Regions from separate parts of the Clostridium sp. CM037 genome, predicted to be linked through region 2. Evidence: riboswitches for the same ligand, from Rfam matches in the RefSeq annotation. Region 2 holds a riboswitch; the other holds the start of a gene.
What was found. A riboswitch is a leader RNA that binds a small molecule or an ion and turns the genes downstream of it on or off. The one in region 2 is predicted to bind FMN.

Region 1 (12,799 bases), 1.3 Mb from region 2:
CTTTAGGCCAACAAAGAGCTATCAAAGAATCATTTGCATCATTAAGCTTGCCTCTATATGTGTAGACAAAATATTCATTGTTGCCAACTTTGACTAGGTCGACATCATCCTTAGTTAATATCTCGCACATATGATTAAGCTTAATTCCAAGTTTTTCACGACCTTTTGGATATATCACTCTATTTGTTCTTAGACCACCAATATAGGCGTAGCCTGATCCTTTAGAAACTGCGAACAATTTTTTATTACTATACCAACTATCACATAAAACATAACCTTCATTTACTGGTTTGGGTAATGATTTTATAAACTCAATTGCCATTTGGATTTTACTCATATTTTCTTTGTCGTATATCGCCATAGTATATGGCATCACAAGTGTATCGCACAGTAACATAACGGTAACTAATTGATGACCATAAACTGTTTTACCTTTTAAATGAGAATGGTGGAATCCACATTTTTCAGTAGGTTTCTTAGCCTTTGACGAGGGCACAGTCTTCTCCGAAATAGTGTCATCTATTACAACATAAATAGGTTTACCAGTTGTTTTAGACGTCTCCCATATTCTCATAATTACACGTTTTTTTAGGGCTTTTTCAACAAAGTTTTCGTCCCATGGACTCTCCGATAGAAACTTTCCAATATTAGTCCTATGCCTAACCGGCATAAAATCTGAAACGTCGGTTACTTTTCCACAGTAGCCTTTTGTCACCATAGAATTTATAAATAATATTAGATGATGAATTTGAGGAGTTGTGAGATAAAGAGTTATCTTTAATTCAATTAAAAATTTGTATATTGTCGATGATTTTGTTACAATTGAGTTATTAAACATTTATGTTTTCTCCTTAGTTGTATTTTGTGTAGTGACTTAATTATAACAGGAGAATGTATAAATGTTTTTCTTTTTTTGATATATGGAAATTGGTGGAATCATTTTCGCTCATTTATAGGGGTATAATATATGTGTTAACTATAAAAAAACAATATAAGACAAAGGGTTAAAAGACAAGACCATATTAACCTTTCAAATATTTCTCCTAAAAATTTCTATATAGTGTATAGATATGAGGATAGAATTCGTGGTATGATTAAATATGTTGATTTTAGTCCATTAAATTTAAAATATAAATTATGTGAGGAGGAATAGCTATTTAGGTACATGAAAATAAAGTATCATAGTGACTTGTTATTTATTTGAATGTGACTTACAAAAATAGCTAAAAAACATGGGAAATGTAAATAACAGATTAATTAAAGAATTTTCAATAACTAAAGAACAGGCGGAAAGTGTAATTGAATTATTAGATGAAGGGAATACAGTTCCTTTTATAGCTAGATATAGAAAAGAGAGAACTGGGGGACTTGATGATATAATCCTTAGAAACTTTACAGAGAGGCTTATATATCTTAGGAACTTAGAAGAACGAAAAACAGATGTAGTACGTCTTATCGGTGAACAAGAAAAATTAACAGCGGAAATTGAGGAGTCAATAAGAAAAAGCGAGACATTGACAGAAATAGAGGATATATATAGACCTTTTAAGCCTAAGAAAAGAACTAGAGCTATCATTGCGATAGAAAAAGGGCTTAAACCTTTAGCTGAAATTATTGTATGCGGCGAGTTTAAGGGTGATATAAATGAGTATGCAGAGAAATTCTTAAGTGAAGAAAAGGCAGTAAATAGTACTTCGGACGCACTTCAAGGTGCTGGGGATATTATTAGTGAAATGATTTCAGATGAAGCTGATTACAGAAAGTGGATTAGAGCATTAGTGCATAATCAAGGAAACGTTGAAACTAAAGGCGGTTCTGATGATACTACTCCATTTGAAATGTATTATGAGTATAAAGAAGGGGTTAAATCTATTCCACCGCATAGAATTCTTGCTATAAATAGAGGAGAAAATAGTAAGATACTTTCTGTGAAAATCAAAGCCGATAATGATAAGATTACCCAGTACTTAAGAGCTAAATGTTTAAAAGGGAATAATGAAACTGATAAGTATATAGAGTTAAGTATAGGTGATTCCGTAAAAAGACTTATATTCCCATCAATTGAGAGAGAAATAAGGTCCGGACTCACAGAAAAGGGTGAAACTAGCGCTATTGAAATATTTAAAGCTAATTTAAAGGCACTCTTAATGCAGTCACCTATAAAAGGAAAGGTAGTGCTTGGATTTGATCCTGGGTTTAGAACAGGGTGCAAAATAGCGGTGCTTGATGATACTGGTAAGCTTTTAGATATAGCTACAGTATACGCTACTGCGGGCAGTAAGGACGGTATTCAAAAATCTATAGATATTATTAAAAAATTGGTAATTAAGCATAATGTAGAAGTAGTGTCACTCGGTAATGGGACTGCTAGTCGTGAATCTGAAGAAATTTTAGAGCAGATAATTAAAGAACTTAAGGATGAATGCTCAAAAGATTTGTACTATGTTATAGTCTCGGAAGCGGGAGCCTCAGTATATTCAGCGTCAGAGCTTGCATCTAAAGAATATCCAGATATAGATGTATCTATTAGAGGAGCTATTTCTATAGGGCGAAGACTTCAAGATCCATTAGTGGAGCTTGTGAAAATTGACCCGAAAGCTATTGGAGTTGGACAATACCAACATGATGTAGCAGCTAAAAAACTCGATGAATCCTTAAAAGGAGTAGTTGAAGATTGTGTTAATGCTGTTGGCGTAGATCTTAACATTGCAACACCCTCTTTATTAGCTTATATATCAGGGATAAATGCTGCTATAGCTCAAAATATTGTAGTGTATAGAGAAGAAAATGGTAAGTTCAAAACTAGAAAAGAATTATTAAAAGTGAAAAGATTAGGAGCAAAAGCATATGAGCAATGTGCAGGATTTTTAAGGGTTATGGAGAGTAATGAATTTTTAGATAACACCTCAATTCATCCAGAAACGTATAATGCTACTAAAAAATTATTGGATTTTTTAAGGTACACAAAAGAAGATCTTAAATCTTTAAACTTTAAAGATTTGGATGATAGACTAAAAGATATTAATATTAATATGGATGAGCTTGCACAAATATTGGAGATAGGTGTTCCAACTCTTAGAGACATTATTAAAGAAATTAAAAAGCCTGGTAGAGATCCAAGAGAAGAACTACCGAAGCCGATATTAAAAACGGGTGTAGTTCAAATGTCCCATCTTAAACCGGGAATGAAACTTATGGGTACTGTTAGAAATGTGTCTGACTTTGGAGCTTTTGTTGATATTGGAGTTCATCAGGATGGGTTAGTGCATATAAGCCAGTTATCAGATAAATTTGTAAAGCATCCATTGGATGTGGTTAAGGTTGGCGATATAGTAGAGGTTAGTGTGATAGAAGTTGATGAGAAAAGAAAAAGAATATCATTATCAATGAAAAATAATTAATTAATATGTTGCTTATTTTACTGTACTTATATATAATTAAATTATAAAATAAAATTTAATAATCTTCAGGGCGGGGCTAATTTCCCCACCGGCGGTAAAGCCCGCGAGCCGTAAGGCTGATTCGGTTTAACGACATTTTGGAAGACAGTTTTCCTTCCGAAGTCGTTAAGACAGCACCCTTGGGTGATGATTTGATTCCGAAGCCGACAGTATAGTCTGGATAAAAGAAGATGTGATATATATAAATTTGCCCTGGCATAGTACTATGTCAGGGCTTGTATTATATCCATCCCTAGGAGATATAGTTAATTAGGGGGCACTAAAAATGAGAGACGAAAAACTTGTTAAACTAATCAAAATTTCACTTTTATCTGTTATGGCTTTTCTTTTGATGTACATTGAGTTACCAATACCGATTTTCCCTGATTTCTTAAAAATTGACATCAGCGACCTGCCAGCACTTTTAGGGGCCTTTGCATTAGGACCAATAGCTGGAGTAGTTATTGAACTCTTTAAAAATATATTACATGGAATGCTAGCTACTAAAACAGCCTTCGTTGGAGAAGTAGCAAATTTTCTAGTGGGTTCATGTTTAGTATTAGTATCCGGATATATTTACAAGACCCGCAAAAGTAAAGGTGGAGCTATTGCTGGATTATTAATAGGAGTAATTTGTATGTCGATTTTTGCAGGGATATTAAACTATTTTGTTGTTTTACCTTTATATGAAAAAGTATTAGGATTCCCAGTAGCTACCGTTATAGAAATGGGATCAAAAATAAATCATAACATTGTCGATTTAAATTCTTTCATTATTTGGTCAATTATTCCTTTTAATTTACTTAAAGGAATGGTATTATCAGCAATGACTTTAGCTTTATATAAGAGTGTTTCGCCTATACTTCATAAAGAGAATATGGAGAGAGAATACAAAAGTAGAGAACAAAAAATATAAAAAACACTGGTATATAAATATGGACTTATTTCAAAGATTTTAAAAAAAGGGTATTAACAAACTAAAGGATGACTTCTGCACAATGCAGAAGCCATCCTTTAGTTTAATTGTTCACCATTCACAATTAACCATGCTTTTAAATGTAGATATGGATGTTTTAGGATATATTCCATATCTATTTAGCTCTAGTAAAGAATCTCCTCTCTTTACGCTTCCATTATTAACAGTAACAGCCATTCGTATTCCTATTTTAGGCAGAAGGTTTAATACATCATCGTTATGGTGCCCATAAGGATAAGAAAGATAATGGCTGCCGGTTAGTTCCGTATTTTTTATTAAATCTTTTTTTACATAATCTAAAGGTTTTGTAATTAAATAACCCTTGTTATTCTCTGTTTTATGTAAATTATGGGTATGGTTTGAATATTCAAATACATCAGTAGTTTCAGAAATATTTTTCCAACTTAGGAATTGTTGTGTTTTAGGGTTAAATTCAACACTATTATCCTTAACATAAGATGTAATTAAAAATTGTGCAGCTTTAAAATTATATTTCTTCAAAATAGGATAGGCATAAATGTAGCTACTTAAATATCCATCATCAAATGTTATACATACTGATTTTTTAGGTAGTTCCATATTCCCTAAGAGCCACTGTTCTAATTCAGTTAGATTTATTGTAGTGTATTTATTAGTGTATAAGTAGTCCATTTGTTGCTGAAAATTTTCAAGATTTAATACTACACCATTATTTGTAAATGTGTTTTCTTTTTTCTTTAGTAGATGATGATACATCAATATTGGTATTTTTTTTGACACACCTTCAGTTTGATCAAATGTTCTAACAATCGGATCTTTAAGCGTTGTTGATAAGCGTGGGATGTTAGACGAATTATCTACTGGTTTTGGTGATTTACTCTGAGAATCATCTGAAACTATTGTGCTTTTACTGGAAGTTGGACTAGCTAAGGAATTGCATCCAACCAATAGTAATGCAAAAAATAGTGCTAATATAATTTTTTTGGTCATAAATATTACCCCTTACTCTAATATATTTTAAACAGTTCACCCACATTATACCATTTTATTCTCGTGCTTGCTAAATTTTTAGTAGAGAATAAAAAAAAGACTGGCAAGAGCTAGTCTTTTTACGCTATCTGCTATAGGTGTCGATTCCACATAATTACTGCATCTTCGCCGTTATCTTCATAATAATGACGTCTAATGCCTTCATTTTCAAAGCCATACTTTTGATATAAGTTTATAGCAGCAAAATTTGAACTTCTAACCTCTAATGTTATTGCTGTAACTTTTAGTTTCCTGCAAATTTTAAATAAGGCTTCCACTATGAGGTCGCCGCCGCCATGACCACGGGCATCAGGGTGAACTGCAACATTAGTAACATGGGCTTCATCTATAATTAGCCACATTCCTCCGTAGCCTACTATAGAATTGCCCTTTTTTAATACAACATATTTAGCAAATTTATTATCTAGTTCACTTTGGAGTGATTCGTAGCTCCATGAAATAGGAAAGCTTAACTCGCTAATATTGAGTATGGATTTAATAGATGATGCGTCCATTGGGAAAATTTTAAAATCGCTATTCATTTTTTATTTGTCTCATCTTTTCTTGGTACTCCCTCTCAGCTTGCGGCTGCCTAAGGTAAATAGGCACTGACGAGTATATATCATCGAATGTTCCATTAGATAAAAGGTTGAGCCCTAATTCTCCTAGGGATGAAGCCTTAGCTAAGTTTAAATGCGCTGGAGCAAAATTGGCTTTAGGTAAATTTGCTATAAGTTTTTCTTTGAATTTGAAGGTTCCATCTCCTACAAAGGAAATATTGCAATTTTTCTCTTTAAGCATATTTATTAACTCATCTAAGGAAATATTAATATAGTCACTGATGCGGGTGAGCTCGTAATTATTAAAAGTATATAAGGCAGTATAAACATTATCTCTTAAAGCATCTAGCAAAGGACAAATAAGTCCATCTGTATATGCTAAGTTATATGCTAAAGAATCTAAGGTAGATACAGTTACAAAAGGCTTTTTCGAGCCTTGGCTTAATCCCTTAATGGTAGCCATCCCTATTCTAAGGCCTGTAAAGGAACCGGGCCCCTTTGATGCTACAAAGGCATCAATATCACTTATGTTTATTCCTGTATTTTTTAATAATTCGTCAATTATAGGCATAAGTATTTGAGAATGTTGTTTTTTATAATTAAAAGTTATTTCACCAAGAACTTTGTTATCGTCAAGGATAGCACAAGTTGCTGATTGTGTAGCAGAATCCAGACTTAAAATCTTCATAGTTTTATCTCCTTTATATAATCATATCTTTTATCAGAATATCGGATGTTAATCTTTCTGAAATCATCTCCCAATCTAGGAAGCTTTTCTATGGTAATGGATAAATTATTGGGTGGAATCAGTTCTTCAATATAATTAGCCCATTCAATAATGCTAACGCCATCACTAAATATATATTCATCAAAGCCTATAGCTGCTATTTCGTCAGGGTCATTTACCCTGTAGACATCAAAATGATATAATTTCAAGCGACCTGTATATTCATTTACAATTGTAAATGTAGGGCTTGTGATATGATCTTTTATATCTAAGCCTTTTGCAATTCCTTTTGTTAAATGAGTTTTGCCAGTGCCTAAGTCACCAATTAAGCAAACTATGTCCCCTGAATTTACACGTGAACCTATTAGTTCGCCTATTTTATAAGTTTCGTCTACTGTAGTTACTATGTATTCCATAAGTTTCACCTCACTAAATATTTTATCCTAAAACATAGAAAAAGAAAAGGCCTCAGTGTTTCCTAAGAGATTAAAATATAAAAAAATCTTGCTTTTATTTATAACACGTGATATAATTCAGATGTATTTTAGGGGTATGGCTCAATTGGTAGAGTAGTGGTCTCCAAAACCATTGGTTGTAGGTTCGAGTCCTACTACCCCTGCCATTTTTACATTTTTGCATTTTAAAAGTTAATAAAGGGGTATGGCTCAATTGGTAGAGTAGTGGTCTCCAAAACCATTGGTTGTAGGTTCGAGTCCTACTACCCCTGCCAAATAAAACCTGTGAAATTATTTTCACGGGTTTTTACGTTACTTATTTAAATATGCATTATAATGAATCATTAAATTTTAATGTTAGGCATCTGAAAAAAACTGGAGGGTATGTAATGCAACTATATGACATAGTAGTAATTGGGGGAGGTACAGCAGGCCTTGCAGCAGCTATTTCAGCTAAAGAGCACTATAAATGTAGAATTTTGATTTTAGAAAGAGAAAATCAATTAGGCGGAACAATAAATCAGTGTATTCATAATGGATTTGGCAAGAATATTTTTAGTGAAGAATTGACAGGACCGGAGTTTGTGCAGAAATTTATAGATAAAGTTAATAAATTGGGTATTTCATATAAATTAAATACTACTGTTTTAGATTTAAGTAATACTAAAGAAATTAATGCAGTGAATGCGTGTGATGGGATTTTTAAAATTGGAGCGAAAGCTATAATAATTGCGACCGGATGTAGAGAAAGGCCAAGAGGATTTTTAAATCTGCCAGGTAGTAGATGTGCAGGTATATACACGGTGGGGTGTGCACAGAAATTTATAAATATAGAAGGGTATATGCCAGGAAAAGAAATAGTTATATTGGGTACAGGAGATATTGCATTAACAGTAGCAAGTAGGCTAGCAATTGAAGGAGCTAATGTTAAAGCTGTAGTTGAAAGTAAAGATTTTATTGAGGCAACTGACAAAGAGCTCATTGATTCGCTGAATGATTTTAATATACCTTTAAGAACAAAACAGAAGGTGGCGGATATCAAAGGCAAAACAAGGCTTGAGGGGATAACTTTAGTAAAGATTAATAAAAATAATGAAGTTATTAAAGATAGTGAGGAATATATTTCTTGTGATGCGTTACTTTTATCTGTAAACTTATATCCAGACAATGAATTAGCAAAACAAGTAGAAATACTAATTAATGAATCAACAGGAAAAATTGAATTAAATGAAAGTTCACAAACTAATATAGCTGGCGTCTTTGCCTGCGGAAGCGTAGCTATTGGTTATGATTCTTCTGAAAATGTGGTAAAGCAAAGTTATAACATAGGTGTTAGCACTTCGCAATACATAAAGAATTCTAACATTTAGTACGTAAGCTTTTATGGTTTACCAATATAAGTGAAATTAAAACTGTTAGCCTATTTTAATGGGTTTTTTTATTTGCGTAAATGTAAACGTGAAAAATGATGACATAAATAAAAAAATAGTATGTCAAGCATTTTTGAAAATGTCCCAAAATATTTAAAACATTAGCACCAGTTTTTCTGGTGCTTTTACATTGATTTTGATTACCTAATGCATGTTGTGCAAACTGGATATAAGATTATTTAGTTACTTTGAAATTTCTCCTAAAATCTTTCCTAAATATCTTTTAGCCGTAGGCTTATAATTTTTGATGCATTAAAGCATCTCCTTCTGAAATGTCATTAAAACTGAAAAATTGTTTTTGAGGGTATGCAAGAATCCTTCCATTTATATTAGCGTAGCTAGTGAATGGGAATCCAGTTATTTTTGTCAATTTGATTTTATTAGCTTTTGCTTCCATTGGCCAGTTTCTTAATCTATTATTGAGATATGTTTTGGGTTCACTTAATAAACCTTAGAAGATTGTCTTTTTCAAAGATCTAAAATGAACAGATTTTTAGTGTTCCTATGCTACATTATCGCTGCGGTGAGCCTGTTTATTTAGATACCGCTCAAAAGAATCTTGTTTCCAAGGATGACTCATTGGTGGTATGTAGCGTTTTCTAGGTTGGTCATTTGGAACAACTAAATCAAAGTTCTTAGAGGAAAGTTTATGCCCTGGTAATAAATCTAGCGCATAAACCTTTTCATCTACACACAAGAAAATCTCGTCACTAAATGCCTGAATTACCATTCCAGATGTTCCTTTGCGATAATGTACAGGATGACCATTGGAATCTATAGGTAAATAGTAATTCTTTTTAAATTTGATACAGCTTCCGTTATCTACCTTCCTACTAGTCAATACGGCAAGAGTTAAGTTGATTTTTTCATTATCTGGTTGCATTTCAAAGACAGATTTGATATCATCAACAGGTAATGCAAACTGAGCATTGAATTCTTTTATGTAGGAGTTTAAGAATTCGTTTGCTTGCTCAATTGTGTTTATACCAGCTAGTCGCATTTCCAAGGGGAGGCGTGATTGTAACGTCTGAAACATTCTTTCTACGCGTCCCTTGGCTTGTGCAACACTACTGGTTCTAATTTCTATACCCAATTGTTTACACGCATAGCTAAACTGTGTAAATGTGTCCTCTTCAACTGAAGGGGATTTTTTTTGTTTATATTCAAATACAGTACGTCTATCAGTGAATAACATGTAGGGAATACCATAGTCAGTAAGCACTTGGTGTAGTACATGATAGTATCCGTTTAAAGTTTCCTGTGGATCGAAATAAGCCCCCATAATAGCGCCAGTGGCATCATCTACAGCGATATGCAACTGACTTTTTTCATTACCGAACCAAAGATGTACCGAAGCATCCATTTGAAGCATTTCACCTGTATAAGCACATCTTGGACGTCTAGGATGTGCATCCTCGGCAGCAATTATGGAACTTTGAATTTCAGCAATTTCTTTAATAGAATTAGTTGTTTTTTGTAGTTCTTTTAATTCTGCCTTGATCCTTTTTCTTGTAGCACGCTTCGCCTTAGGGGACAGGATGAAATCCTGTATAAGGATAGAGTGAATAGTGCTAGTAGAAACCGTTATATTGTGATGTTTTTTTAGTAATTCAGAAAAGTGAGTAAAATTGGCTTCAGAGTATTTGGTACGGTATAAATCCAGGATTAACTGCTTTGTATTAACAGTGAGGGCATGTGAGGGCTTCCGCCCTCGATTACCATGAATAAAGAATTCCTTTCCACTTTCTTTATATCCCTTAACCATTCTGTTAATATGCCTAACTGAACAATTGAGAGCTATAGCTGCTCGCTTTTTATTTCCATCTGTTTCTACTAATTTTTTTATAGTAGAGTACTTATCTATTTCTTCCATAGTTAAATTCACCTTTCTCATTATCGGCACCTCATTTCTAGTCATGAGGTTTATTATACAATGTTTTCATATTTGGGACATAATCAAATGTGGTATAGTAAGACATTATCATAAATCAATCATAATGATGACATAAATAAAAAAATAGTATTGACATATTTTAATGTTAAGAATATAATAAAGAAAAGTAATTCATACTGAAATACTAGGAAATACGTAGAAGAAGGAAAGTAATATAAGAAGAATTTACAGAGAGAGAGTCTAAAGCTGAGAGGATTCTTATGGTCGACTTATATGAAGTGCCCTTTGGAGTTATGCACCGAAAAAGTCACATGAATGTGTCTTTGGTAGGCTGCATCGGGATTCGCCCGTTATAGTGATAGAGCATAGCGCTGTGCTTGAAAAAGTGGCTTTATAATCAATTTAGTGATTATAACTTAGAGTGGACCACGAAGTAAAACTTCGTCTCTAAATTAGAGGGAGTTTTTTTTGTACCCAAAAAACTTTTGGAATATTAAAAGTATAATTATATACGTGATGATTTTTATTTAAAATACTAAGAATGCAGGAATATAGATAGCTTTTGAAGGTGGATTACTTATTTTAAAATTGGAGGGATATTATTATGATGTATAACAATGTTTTAGATATGATAGGAGCAACACCGGTTCTAAAATTAAATAAATTAGTCAAGGGTGATATGGCTGATATTTTTGTGAAATTAGAAAAATACAATCCAGCTGGAAGTATAAAAGATAGAGCTGCCCTTGGAATGATAGAGAAAGCTGAAAAACTAGGAATATTAAAAGAAGGATTTACTATAGTTGAACCAACCAGTGGAAATATGGGAATAGCTTTGGCTATGATTGGAAGAATTAAAGGGTATGAAGTAATTATTGTTATGCCAGATAGCATGAGTGTTGAAAGACGCAATTTGATTAAGTCATATGGAGCACAACTTGTACTTACAGAGGGGATAAAAGGGATGAAGGGTGCTATAAATAAGGCAAAAGAAATAGCGGAGGGGAATTCTAGCTTTTTTATGCCACAACAATTTATTAATTTAGCAAATCCAGAAAAACATTATGATACTACTGCAGAAGAAATTATTAGAGATGTAGAGGACGTAGATATTTTTGTAGCTGGAGTAGGAACTGGAGGAACAATTGCTGGGATAGGAAGAAGATTAAAAGAAGTTAAACTTGGAATTAAAGTAGTTGCGGTTGAACCAGAAAACTCACCCGTATTATCAGGAGGGGAACCTGGACCTCATAAAATACAAGGAATAGGAGCAGGTTTTGTGCCAGATATCTATGATAGTAGTGTAGTTGATGAAATAATAAAAATTTCTGATGAAGAGGCCTTCGAAATATCAAAAAGAATAGCTAAAGAAGAAGGCATATTAGTAGGGATTTCAGCAGGGGCTAATATCGCAGCAGCTATGAAAATTGCGAGTAAAGTAGGCAAGGGTAGAAAGATTGTAACTGTTGCACCTGACGGAGGAGAAAAATATATTTCAATGGGAATCTATGATTAAATTTTTAACGACATTTCAGAAGGAAAGTCTCCCACTTCTATAAGTGGGAGTTACTACCCTAACAAGTAGAAAACTTCAGTGGGGGTATAATTCTCCTTTTGAAGTCGTTAATTTATCGTCTACTAAGATGGTGCAGCTCCGCAGGAGATGATTTAACAAGGTGAAAATATTTATTTCTACTCTATAGATAAGTAGTCTGTGGGTTAACATATATGGAAATTTATATCTAAGAATATGAATTTCGATATTCACAAAATGTAATTCTATAGGAGGGAATTATCATATGTTTAAAATGTTTAAATTGCTAGGATACGAAATTAATAATGTATTAGAAAAGGATCCAGCAGCTAAGAATTGGGTAGAAGTAATATTATTATATCCGTCTATCCATGCTATAATAATATATAGAATAGCTCATTTATTATATAATCATAAAATCTATTTTATATCTAGATCTATATCTCAATTAGCTAGGTTTTTTACTGGAATAGAAATTCATCCAGGGGCTAAAATAGGAAAAGGATTATTTATAGATCATGGGACGGGAGTAGTAATTGGAGAAACTACAGAAATTGGGGACAATGTGACCTTGTATCAAGGAGTTACACTAGGTGGAACAGGTAAGGATACAGGAAAAAGGCATCCTACTTTAGGCAGTGATGTGGTGGTGGGTGCTGGTGCAAAGATTTTGGGACCAATTAAAATAGGAACTGGTAGTAAGATTGGTGCCAATGCTGTAGTTTTAAAAGATGTATTAGCTAAGGCCACTGCTGTAGGTATTCCTGCTAGAATA
Region 2 (12,799 bases):
CAGCCGACGCACCCATCATAATAAATATAATAGTAAATACACTATCGCCTATACCCATTTGGATCACCCCTATTCTACTTATCTTTAAGAATAGTATATCATAATTATACATGAAAGCGAAAAAAGTCTAGGGGTGCATAACAGTTAATAATTGTTATGCACCCCTAATGAATACCCAAAGTAGTACTTAAAAATCAGCTGAATAGCAACTTTGGGATTTCTCCGAAGTGACTTGCAATAAGAAACGTATAAACTATTAAATTTGATTTAGAATTTCTTAATCGAATTTCCAGTTTTAAGTTCGTTTGCAATGCACGCAGGAGAATTTTTTTGTTCTATTATTTTAAATTTCTTTTAATAAATTCGCCATTTCTATTGCAGTTACTGCAGCATCATACCCTTTATTACCTGCTTTTGTACCCGCTCTTTCAATAGCTTGCTCGATATTCTCAGTAGTAAGAATTCCAAAAATAACTGGAACTCCTGTTTCGAGTGATACAGATGCAATTCCCTTAGTTACCTCACCAGATACATATTCATAATGAGATGTAGCGCCTCTTATTACTGCTCCTAAACATATCACACCATCATACTTACCGGACTTAGCCATCTTTTTTGCAACTAGAGGTATCTCAAATGCACCAGGAACCCATGCAATTTCAACATTTTCTTCTGTAACTCCGTGACGTTTTAAACCATCTAGTGCTCCCGATAATAATTTTCCACCTATAAATTCATTAAATCTTGCTACTATAATCCCAAATTTCAAACCTTCTGCTATTAATTTACCTTCATACGTTATCATTTCTATTCCTCCTATTAATTTAATATCTTATTGTTTACTTGAATGTGCTTAACACTTATACTTGTTCAGAGTCAAGTAAATGTCCCATTTTTTCTCTTTTAGTTTGCAAATAGAACTTATCTTTTTCATTGTGATTCATCACTATTGCTACTCTTTCAACTATGTCAATACCATAGCCTGAAATTCCTGTTATTTTTTTAGGATTGTTAGTCATGAGTCTTATTTTTGTAGCACCTAATAGTTCCAATATCTGAGCTCCGATTCCATAATCTCTCATATCTACAGGGAAACCTAAAGCTAAATTTGCTTCTGCGGTATCCATTCCTTTATCTTGAAGATTATATGCCTTTAGCTTATTAATTAATCCTATTCCACGTCCTTCCTGCCTCATGTAAAGCAAAATTCCATTTTTCTCTTTTGCTATTGCTTTCATGGCCGCATCATATTGTTCTCCACAATCACATCTCATAGAGCCTAGTGCATCTCCAGTAAGACACTCAGAGTGCACCCTAACAAGTACAGATTCACTACTTCTTACATCACCTTTAACTAATGCTACATGATGCTCTCCATTTATCTTATTAACAAACCCATAGATAGTAAATTCACCATATCTAGTTGGCATTTGTGCCTCCGTAACCATTTCTACAAGGCATTCAGTTTTTCTCCTATAAGCAATTAAATCTACTATGGTAATCATTTTTAAATCATGTTTTTTCACATAATCCATAAGCTCTGGTACCCTAGCCATTGATCCATCTTCATTCATAATTTCACAAATCACACCTGCAGGATATAACCCTGCAAGTCTTGCTAAATCAACTGCAGCCTCTGTATGACCGCCCCTATTTAGTACGCCACCCTCTCTTGCTGCTAGAGGAAATACATGGCCTGGTCTATTGAAATCTTTTGATGAAGCCTCCGAATCTATCACCTTTAATATAGTAGTTGCCCTCTCTGCAGCTGATATTCCTGTAGTGGTAGTTACAGCATCAATAGAAACAGAAAATGCTGTTCCATGCACATCAGTATTATTTACCACCATCTGATTTATATTTAACTTATCTAATCTATCTTTAACTATAGGCATGCATATAAGTCCACGTGCATACTTAGCCATAAAATTTATGTTTTCCTGAGTAGCTTTCTCAGCTGCTATAATTAAATCTCCTTCATTTTCCCTATCTTCATCATCTACCACAACAACCATTTTTCCATTTTTAATATCTTCTAAAGCTTCTTCAATAGTATTAAATTTATACATTTTTCCACCCCTTAATTATCACTTTGTGCTGTAATCATCACTCTGTGCTGTAATCATCACTTTTGGTGATGTAATATTATTTGCTGTGTCTACAACTGATTGCTTATACAAATCCATTTTTTTCGAGAAAATCCATACCAATAGATTTCTTTTTTTCTGGAGCTTCACCATGTTTAAGCAGTTTTTCAATATACTTCGCCATCATATCACTTTCAAGGTTAACCTCGTCACCTACCTTTTTATTAATTAAAGTAGTTTCCCCTTTTGTATGAGGTATAATTGATACTTTGAAAATGTTTTCATCAACATATGCTACAGTTAAACTAATACCGTCAATCGCTATTGATCCTTTATGTACAATATACTTTAATATATCCACTGTAGTTTCTACAGACACCCAGGTGGCATTTTCTTCGATGCACAAATCTACAATAGTTCCTATTCCGTCAATATGTCCACTTACTATATGCCCTCCTAGCCTATCACTAACCATTAATGCCCTTTCCAAATTTACATGAGAACCAGATTTCAATTTCCCTAAATTACTACTTCTTATAGTCTCCGCCATTACATCTACACTGAAGCTATTTTTATAAAATTCTGTTACAGTAAGGCACACTCCATTGGTGCTAATACTGTCACCGATCCTTATTCCACACATAACCTTTGCAGCTTTTATGGTAATTCTCGCAGACCTCGCACCTTTCTCTATAGACTTTATTTCTCCAATTTCCTCAATTAACCCTGTAAACATCTATTCACGTACCCTTCTATCATAATGTCCTCGTTAAATCTAGTTACTTCAGTATCCGTAAGTAATATAGCATCACTTACATGTTCTATTCCCTGTCCTCCTACCGGAGTCTTACCTGTTGTTCCCCCAAATATTTTCGGCGAAATAAAAGTAATAACCTTATCAATGATGCCTTCTTCTAATGCAGAATAATTTAGAGTACTGCCACCCTCAAGCAGAATACTATCTATTCCCATATCACCTAGCACTCCCATTAAATAGCTTAAATTCACTCGGTTATTTTTACTTGGAGTTACAATAACTTGTGCACCGTTTTGTTTAATAGCTTCAATTTTAGTCTCTTTTGCAAATTTTGTAGTAACTACAATAGTTTTTGTTTTTTCATCACATTTTAATACCTTTGCATCTATTGGTATTTTTGCTGTGCTGTCTATAATTATCCTTATTGGGTTTTTGCTAATTATGCCTTCTCTTCTTGTAGTAAGTTCTGGATCATCATTTAGGACAGTTCCAATTCCAACCATAATTCCAGTTACCATATGCCTTAATTCATGCACATACGCTCTAGATTTTTCATTACTTATCCACTTTGACTCACCAATAGAAGTTGCTATTTTTCCGTCTATTGTCATAGCAGTTTTCATGATGCAAAATGGTTTTTTATGAGCTATGTATTTTACAAATATTTCATTTGTTTTCTTTATTTCAGTTTCCATTATGCCCGTAGTTACTTCTATGCCACTACTTCTTAGAATTTCTATTCCCTTCCCTGCAACTAATGGGTTAGGGTCTATCATTCCAATTACCACTTTAGATATTTTATTTTGCACTATAGCATCAGCGCAAGGTGGCGTTTTACCATAGTGTGCGCAAGGCTCTAAAGTTACATACATTGTTGCGCCTTCTACATTTTCTTTGGCATTTTTAAAAGCATTTACTTCTGCATGTGGTCCACCAAAATATTCATGATACCCCTCACCGATTATCCTATTACCTTTTACAATAACAGCACCAACCAATGGATTAGGATTTACGAACCCCACTGCTTTTTTAGATAATTCAAGTGCTCTTCTCATATAATAATTATCCAATTTATCACCCCTAATTCTATAATTCTGGTGCCAATCTTCATAAATATTTCTCTCTTAGTATGCATAACTTTGATCAAATAAAATCATATATGTGGCTAAAATAATAAAAGCCCTGAAAACAAAGTTTTCAGGGCTTAATAAGCTAATTATATATCTAGTCAAATCATCACCTATCGGTGCTGTTAAATCATCACCCACCGGTGCTGTTCACTAAATATATTCACAATAAAATATAAAAGCAGTATTAACTATCTTTCATAGTTAATAAATGAAAATCTCCTATATTTATCATTATTCTCCTTCTCTCATCCAGACTTTACTGTCGGCTCTGGAATTAAACCAGATCTACCTTTAGGCTCGCGGGCTATACCGCCGGTTGGGAATTTAACCCTACCCTGAAGGATCTATTAAATTTTCAACTTAAGAATACCACTTTGTTATTTTAATGTCAAGCGAATCCTATAAATATAAACAATTAATCAAAATATTAGCTATAAACACTTTTAGATGATTTATTTGTTTTTTTTATTTCTTGTTTCATTATTTTTAATATTTACATCATTCGTATGCATATCTTTGTCATTATCAGTTCTCTTAATTCCTACTGAAGATAATTGCTCATTAGTAAGTTTCTGCTTTATACTCATTTAAAACACTCCCCTTTCTTCATTTATATTTTCCACTGGAAGAGAGATTTATACTACTATGATTTTCCCATCTATTCTAAAAAATTTATAAATTTTTATCTTGTAATGATTTTATATTTATATATAAGTTAATTAATCTTTAATTTACCACTTTACATAACTAACGTAATAAAGTAATATTGTATTTATAGAATTCATAAAGGAGTGTTAATAATGAAAATTAAATTTAACTTACTAATTGTGGCAATACTTTCAACCGCTATTTTATCTGGCTGCGGAAACACCCCCACAGCTGATAATTCTTTAAAAGATATACAAGACAAAAAAGAACTAATAGTTGGTCTTGATGATAACTTTCCACCAATGGGATTTAGAGATAAAAGTGGTGAAATTGTAGGCTTTGACATTGATATGGCAAAAGAAGTAGGCAAGCGAATGGGCGTAAAAGTAACCTTTAAACCAGTAGAATGGGACGGAATTATATTAAGTCTAAACAATAAAGATATTGATGCCATATGGAATGGATTAACAATAACAGATAAGAGAAAAGAACAAATTGCTTTTTCTAAAATATACCTTCAAAATAAGCAAACAATTATTGTAAAAAACAAGTCAACTATTTCTAAAAAAAGTGATTTAACTGATAAAATTGTAGGCCTGCAAATGGGTAGCAGCAGTGAAGCTGCACTTGCTAAAGATTCACTACTTACTAACTCACTAAAGGAGGCCAAGAAATATTCAAACAATACAGAAGCGCTACTCGATTTAAACGCTGGTCGTATTGATGCTGTTATAGTGGATGAGGTAGTTGGAAGATACTATGCTAGTAAAAAACCTGGTGATTATAAAGTTATTAATGAAAATCTAGGAGTAGAAGATTATGGCGTAGGTATAAGAAAAACTGATACAAGCCTTACTGCAGAAATAAATAAACAACTAGATGAAATACAAAATGATGGAACTGCCAATACTATATCAAAGAAATGGTTCGGCAAAGATATAATCAAATAATAATTATGAATTTTTTCTGAAGGAGTGTTTGATTTGGCTAATTTTATAGACATTACAACTTATATTTTAAAAGGGAGCCTCTTTACAATTGAATTGTATTTTGCAACAATAATCTTTTGTTTGCCTCTTGGAATAATAGGCGCACTAATCAAAGTTTCAAATTTAAAAATACTTAGTAAGATTGTGGACCTCTATACTTGGTTATTTCGCGGAACACCCTTACTTCTCCAACTGTTTTTTACATATTTCGGGCTACCTATTATTGGCATTAGATTTTCTCCTTTTACTGCAGCAGCTCTTACCTTTTCTTTGAATTACGGAGCTTATTTTACTGAAATATTCAGATCCGGTATTCAATCTATAGATAAAGGCCAATACGAGGCCGCTAAAGTGTTAGGCATGAATTATAGACAAACTATGTCAAAAATAATACTACCCCAAGCCTTTAAACGGATAATTCCACCAACTTGTAATGAGGCAATTACTCTAATAAAAGATACAGCTTTAGTAGCTGCAATTGGATTACAAGATTTACTAAGAGCTGCTAGAGAAATTGTAACTAGAGATTTTACAATCACTCCTTTTTTTATTGCCGCAATAATATATTTAATCTTTACTTCTCTTATTGTGTTGGCTTTTAAAAATCTTGAAAAAAAATATTCCATTTACGAATAAAGAACAATGCGATAAATAAAGGATGGTGCTACTATGGATTTACTCAAGATATGTAAAATAAATAAAAGTTATGATAAAACCCAAGTTTTAAAGAATGTATCTTTAAGTTTAAAAAAAGGCGAAGTAATATCAATTATCGGTCCTTCTGGCTCTGGAAAAAGCACTCTGCTTAGGTGCATAAGTGGTCTTGAGCATATGGATAATGGACTCATTGAATTTAATGGCATAACTATTGCAGAATCTAAAAAGAAAATTAATAATATTGAATCAATTAATGCTGCTAAAAAAATAGGTATGGTTTTTCAAAACTTCAATCTATTCCCTCATAAAACCGTTCTTGAGAATATAATTGAAGCTCCTATTATAGTAAATAATATAGATAAGAAAGATGCTATAGACATTGCAGAAAAACTACTTTTAAAAGTGGATTTATTAGATAAAATAAATTCTTATCCTTGTACTCTTTCTGGTGGACAAAAGCAGAGAATTGCAATTGCTAGATGTCTTGCAATGAATCCAGAATTAATTCTTTTTGATGAACCAACTTCTGCATTAGACCCTGAACTAGTCAGCGAAGTGTTGAAGGTCATTAAATCTCTTGCCATTGATAAAATATCACTCATAGTAGTTACACATGAAATGCAATTTGCAAGAGAAATATCAGATAGAATTATTTTCATGGAAAATGGAGAAATACTAGCGAACTCCACTCCTGAATTACTATTTTCTAATTCTAACCATGCCAGGGTAAAACAATTTCTAAACCTTGCATAGATATGAAATCAAACCTTTATATAAATTATAAAAAATCAACTATAGGAATGACACTTTTTTCATGGCTTCTATGTCTTAATTTACAAATTAATTAATTATTAAATCACAATTTTCTAACATGTATTATATAATATTTAGAATTAATATATATAAAGGAGCATTACTGATCACAATTTCAATTAAATCTAAATATAATAAATTTTTGACATCTTGGGGAATAATAAATTTTTATGGCCCTCTAACTTCAAGAAAATCAACATTTAAGGAAATTAATAACTACAATAACAAACAAAAACACCCAATCAAAATATCCGATATAATCATGATTAGAGGGTTTAATTAATATAAGATAGAAATGAAGATACTGATGTTATATGGAATGGATTAACAAGATTATCAATAACAGATAAGAGAAAATAAAAAAAATAGGAATTATTATCTACATGTTAACATGTAGATAATAATTTCTACTTTTACTTATTTATTATACTACTTACTATTTAATAATTAAATTAAGAGCTTGGTCTAGATCGGCAATAATATCCTCAACATTTTCAAGACCTACTGCCAGTCTTATTAAACCATCACTTATACCAGCTTCTAATCTTTCCTCTGGTGAATATGGTGAATGAGTCATTGAAGCAGGATGTTCAATTAAAGTTTCAGCATCTCCTAGACTAACAGCTATACTGCACAGTTCAGTAGAATTTATAACCTTTTTACCTTCTTCAATTCCACCTTTTATTACAAAAGCAATAATCCCGCCTGGAAGATCCATTTGTTTTTTTGATAATTCATATTGAGGAAAACTTTTAAGTCCTGGGTAATATACGTTTTCTACTGCTGGATGAGCTTCTAAAAATTCAGCTACAGCCATTGCATTTTTACAGTGTCTTTCCATTCTTATTTCTAGTGTTTTCATTCCTCTTATAATCAAAAATGCATCAAAAGGACTCAAACTAGCTCCAGTCATATCCTTAACACCAAATAATCTAACTCCATCAATAAATTCTTTAGATCCAACAGCAAAACCAGAAATTACATCACCGTGCCCATTTATAAATTTAGTTCCAGAGTGTACTACAACGTCTGCACCTAGTTCTAATGGTCTTTGTATGTATGGAGTACTAAATGTATTGTCAACTATAACCATACAATTTTCTTTTTTATGAGCAATCTTTGCTATTTCCTCAATATCTGTTATAAGTAATGTTGGATTTGCAGGTGTTTCTAAGAAAATAACTTTTGTATTTTCTTGCATAGCATTTCTAACATTTTCTGGATTTGAAACATCAACAAAAGTAACTTCAACACCATATCTAGAAATACCATGAGCAAAAAATGCATGAGTACAGCCATAAAGGGTTTGTGCTGCAATTATATGATCTCCAGCCTTTAATGCTGTCCACATAGTTGAAGATATAGCTCCTATTCCTGATGCCATAGACATACATGCTTCTCCGCCTTCAAGCATTGCCAATTTTTCTTCTAAAACTGTATTAGTAGGGTTCCCAAGTCTTGTATAAATATAGCCATCTTCCGTTCCTGCAAATCTATTTCCACCTTGCTGTGCTGAATCAAAAACAAAAGTGGCTGTTTGATGTATTGGAGTTGCCAATGCACCATATTGATCCTTCTTATTTCCACCATGTATAGCTTTAGTTGCAAATCCACTATTACGTAAATGTTCTCTATTCATTACAATTCCCCCTAAAGTAATTTTTTCTTTATATATAGATGTATACGTAACCACAGTGTCATTTATTACTAAAATATTTCAGTGTATTCAATTAGGCTTTACGACTTTATTCACATCCAAATCAATTTTATTTTTTTCATTACGTTTTTGAATTACTCCCCCTAAAATATCAAGAATTATGCCTACTAAAATTCCTATAGCGTACCCTATTAAGTCAATCCACGAAAATACATATCCTAATACCAATCCACCTAAAGTTGTTTTTCTGATATTATCTATCCAGTTAACATGATATAATTGGCTCATCTCAATAAGATAGCAAAATGATATTCCGATTAATTCAATTATCTTTGTTTTCATCTCTCTAAAAATAAAACCAAAAGCAATAAAAATCATCAACGCCCACAGAGCATCGCCCAAATATGTATTCAAAAAAGATGGTATGGCATTAGTCATCTTTCTTGAACATAACCCTAAAATAACTACAATTATTATCATGACCGAATACAATAATCTATTACGTTTGTAAGTCATACCTTGCCCTCTCTCTCCATATATTTACCATTCCCAAAAGCTTGAAAGCCAATAAAAAATCCTAGTTATTACTAACCAGGCTTCCTTTAAGCAGGCTAACATGAATAATCCTTTCTATTTTTATTAGTTTTTAGTTCCCAGTTTAAGAAGATTGTGAAATAATAATATATTTTTTAAGCCCCCAATATTATATTAAATTTTTACTATAGCCATCAAAAACATACCAACATAAACATAACTGAATTATACTAAAAAGCATAAATTCAACAGTTGCCAAGTACGTCTCTCCTAACATTACCACTTGAGCAATAAGGCTCATAATTAATATCCCACCCATTACAGCAGACACAACCCATGACCTACTATTTTCTTTTCTAAAACTAAAGATCGCTGCTATAATATTTCCGAGTCCAAATAATATGATTGCAATAATACCCGGAGTAACCCAGCTTTCAAATGGAACTTTTGATAGCCATTCTTTTGGATATTCAATAAATATTCCATCACTTGAACTTACCATCATTACTCCAATGCAAATAGCTCCTACTGCTAACATCAAGTCGTAGACCCCTAATAAATCTTCTCTTATTTTTTTCAATTTACATTACCCCCTGCTTACTCTATAACCTTTCTAGCCCTATATTTAGAATAATTAAATTCATACCAGGAGTCGCCTTCTAATAACTCTTTCTTCACATTATTTATATAAGTATTTATCTCACTAGAAATGAAAGCATTAGAATCATCTTTTAGTCTTAATATCTCTGGAATAGCATCATATGATAAAGTTTTTAGATATTGTACATCAATTTTCTGAGTTTTATAATATATGTCTATATTTTTTTCAGCAATTATTCTATCTACATTAATATAGTTCACTAATATAAACATACTCAAAACAATTACTATTAAAATCTTATTAAGTGGTATTCTTCTATTCCAAATGCCAATTACCGCTACTATAAATAACATAAATAACATCAGCATAAATATATGAACGAAAATCCTTAAATAGGTAAATCCATAAGTTTGCTCATATAAAGACATCTTATAATGAGCTGAAAATAGCATGTTTAATGTAAATGCAACAAGCACGGTTAAAAATACATTGGATATTATATTTATTGTCTTATTGTCCTTTTTAATAAATTTCATACTGCTTAGTAATATTGTAAAATTAATTATTGTAACAGCCACAAGCTCAAAGAACCCTTTTCTTGCATATTCTGAATAAGTAAATTCGTGAGGAAGAAAATTATCCCCTCCACCATAAAGATAAGAAAACTGTACTATTGAAAATAAAAGATATACTATATTTATCATAAAAATGATTGTTAAAACAGTAACTGGCTCCCATTGTATATCCTTATTTTTAGTTCTGCCCCCATCACAGCTATATTTAAAGCTCCATATATATGAAAATATAATTATGAAAGCTATGATAATAACTAATAAACTGCCTATGATTTTACCTACGTCTATATCCTTAATTCCAATTGAAAAATTGGTTACATAGTCCTTGAATACCATATCTGCTGATGTTAATAAAACTAAAATAACAATTAATAATGGGATAGAAATAATTACTCCTCTTAATATATTTTTCTTTGTAGAACTTATTTCTTTTTTATTTCTCGTAGTTATACTACATTTACTAAATGTAAAAGGCTTACAAGCATTCTCTACAATAGCTTTAATGCCTATGCTAATCACTTTCTTTATTACATCTGCACTATCCCATTTTATATTCTCATACCTAATTAATACTGTACTTACTCCAGCAAGTACCAATATCATAATCCCATTAAACAAGTTCAAAACATTATTAGAGTGAATAGAATAATTTAATGCTATTAGCAATGTAGGCATAATGGTAATATATCCAATACTATTTTTAATCCTAATCTTTTCTCTTACACTCCATAAAAAAAATCCCATGAACATAATATAAAAAATAGGAATAGAAACACCAATTTGTTTACCATTAAAAAATCTTTCACAAATTATTGATAAAATAAGTGCAATGCCCATAGTATATATTTTTTCATTTATACCAATTTGGGAATCTATGTTTTTTATTTCTTTCATACGTTTTTTCTTTAATAATTGCATATTATTATACTTATAATCCGGATAAGAAAACAACAAGTTTTCCACTGATTTCAACCAATTTTCACTATAATCTCGCTCTATGCATTCTTCCACTAAAATTCTCAAATAATTTATAACACTTCTACGAAATTCTTCTTTCTTAGATAAAGAAATCCATTTTAGACCATCCATATCTAAATTACCTACAGATTTTTCGATTTTTTTTGGTGAAAAATCAAAATTATCATTCACACCTTCTATATTAATTAAATAGGTTTCTGTATCTAAACAAGACTTTGTATTAAGTTTAAAAACAACCTTATAAGGCATATTTATTTGCTCTGTAATCACGCGTCCAATTGCATTATCAGCACTTTCCCATCCATTAATCTCTCCTTTTACAAAAAAATTAATATCTTCTTTATTTTCTTTATGACCATATGCCATAAGAACCCTATTATCTTTTATAATAATAGCTTGCACAAACTTCTTCTCCATTCTAAGTACCCCTCCATAATTTTAATGTTCTTCCCTGCATTCAAGTATATCCCCTGATATGCAATTCACTTCTCTACAAATACTATATTACTACTATACAAATTATTTATCAATATATTTTTATTGTTTTTCAATAAAAATATATTGATATGCGTTTATATTCAATTTTATAATTTTACAATTCTATAATTGTAAAATATGAATAATATCTTACTCCCGTGTTAACAAATAATATAAATGTAGCTTTTAATTGTAGATTTTGATATAATATTAGCTGATGCTTATGACTTAATTGGAATTTTAATATTAACTATCGAATGAATATTAATGTTCAATGTAATATAGAAAGGATGATTAAATTAACATGCTTTATTATTTAGCAACTTCTATGAATTTGGGATGGAATCAATTTTATATTGCTGTTTCAAAATCTTCTGACCCTGAATTACAGATTTTAATAACCCTGTTGGTTTTTATTATATTATATCTTTTGAATAACAAATTGGAAGCTATTTGCTGTGTATTTAACATTGGAATTACTGGCTTTACCAATTTGATACTTAAAAATACGGTCCAACGATCTAGACCCATGGGAATAAGATTAGTTGAAGCTGATGGCTATAGTTTTCCTAGCGGCCATTCTTCAATTTCTACAGCTATTGGTATTGTTCTTATCTACTTTATACTTAAGCGAATGAAGAATAAAAAAATTGCCTATCTACTTAGCGGTTTCATATTCGCATATTTAATTCTTGTAGGCGTTAGTAGAGTTTATGTGGGGGTTCACTATCCAACAGATGTGCTGGGTGGATGGTTTATCGCTATACTATGGTCTTTCATTAGTCTTGCAGCTTATAGGTTTTGTATGAACAAAGGCCTAAACGAATATTTAGATAAACATTTCACTATTAAACTTAATATTTTTAAACCTAAATCAAAATCTAATTAGTTTTACT

Region 1: it holds a riboswitch for FMN, as region 2 does, so the genes downstream of both, ACWJKP_RS19130 (ECF transporter S component) here and ribD (bifunctional diaminohydroxyphosphoribosylaminopyrimidine deaminase/5-amino-6-(5-phosphoribosylamino)uracil reductase RibD) in region 2, are expected to answer to the same signal.

Annotation. Positions count from the first base shown of each region.
Region 1 is NZ_CM143650.1:3,988,894-4,001,692, reverse strand. It holds gene ACWJKP_RS19140 (IS701 family transposase) at 1-838, opposite strand, end outside; gene ACWJKP_RS19135 (Tex family protein) at 1,233-3,401, shown strand; FMN riboswitch at 3,459-3,637, shown strand; gene ACWJKP_RS19130 (ECF transporter S component) at 3,727-4,356, shown strand; gene ACWJKP_RS19125 (polysaccharide deacetylase family protein) at 4,468-5,385, opposite strand; gene rimI (ribosomal protein S18-alanine N-acetyltransferase) at 5,517-5,966, opposite strand; gene tsaB (tRNA (adenosine(37)-N6)-threonylcarbamoyltransferase complex dimerization subunit type 1 TsaB) at 5,959-6,672, opposite strand; gene tsaE (tRNA (adenosine(37)-N6)-threonylcarbamoyltransferase complex ATPase subunit type 1 TsaE) at 6,669-7,127, opposite strand; tRNA gene ACWJKP_RS19105 (tRNA-Trp) at 7,258-7,333, shown strand; tRNA gene ACWJKP_RS19100 (tRNA-Trp) at 7,366-7,441, shown strand; gene ACWJKP_RS19095 (NAD(P)/FAD-dependent oxidoreductase) at 7,556-8,536, shown strand; gene ACWJKP_RS19090 (hypothetical protein) at 8,832-8,993, opposite strand; gene ACWJKP_RS19085 (ISNCY family transposase) at 9,099-10,469, opposite strand; gene cysK (cysteine synthase A) at 11,095-12,006, shown strand; gene epsC (serine O-acetyltransferase EpsC) at 12,290-12,799, shown strand, end outside.
Region 2 is NZ_CM143650.1:1,074,184-1,086,982, reverse strand. It holds gene ACWJKP_RS05080 (hypothetical protein) at 1-58, opposite strand, end outside; gene ribH (6,7-dimethyl-8-ribityllumazine synthase) at 344-805, opposite strand; gene ACWJKP_RS05070 (bifunctional 3,4-dihydroxy-2-butanone-4-phosphate synthase/GTP cyclohydrolase II) at 861-2,069, opposite strand; gene ACWJKP_RS05065 (riboflavin synthase) at 2,173-2,823, opposite strand; gene ribD (bifunctional diaminohydroxyphosphoribosylaminopyrimidine deaminase/5-amino-6-(5-phosphoribosylamino)uracil reductase RibD) at 2,808-3,914, opposite strand; FMN riboswitch at 4,208-4,321, opposite strand; gene ACWJKP_RS05055 (hypothetical protein) at 4,427-4,561, opposite strand; gene ACWJKP_RS05050 (amino acid ABC transporter substrate-binding protein) at 4,775-5,572, shown strand; gene ACWJKP_RS05045 (amino acid ABC transporter permease) at 5,606-6,247, shown strand; gene ACWJKP_RS05040 (amino acid ABC transporter ATP-binding protein) at 6,281-7,021, shown strand; gene megL (methionine gamma-lyase) at 7,518-8,720, opposite strand; gene ACWJKP_RS05030 (ribosomal maturation YjgA family protein) at 8,808-9,254, opposite strand; gene ACWJKP_RS05025 (hypothetical protein) at 9,442-9,852, opposite strand; gene ACWJKP_RS05020 (DUF4153 domain-containing protein) at 9,870-11,843, opposite strand; gene ACWJKP_RS05015 (phosphatase PAP2 family protein) at 12,208-12,792, shown strand.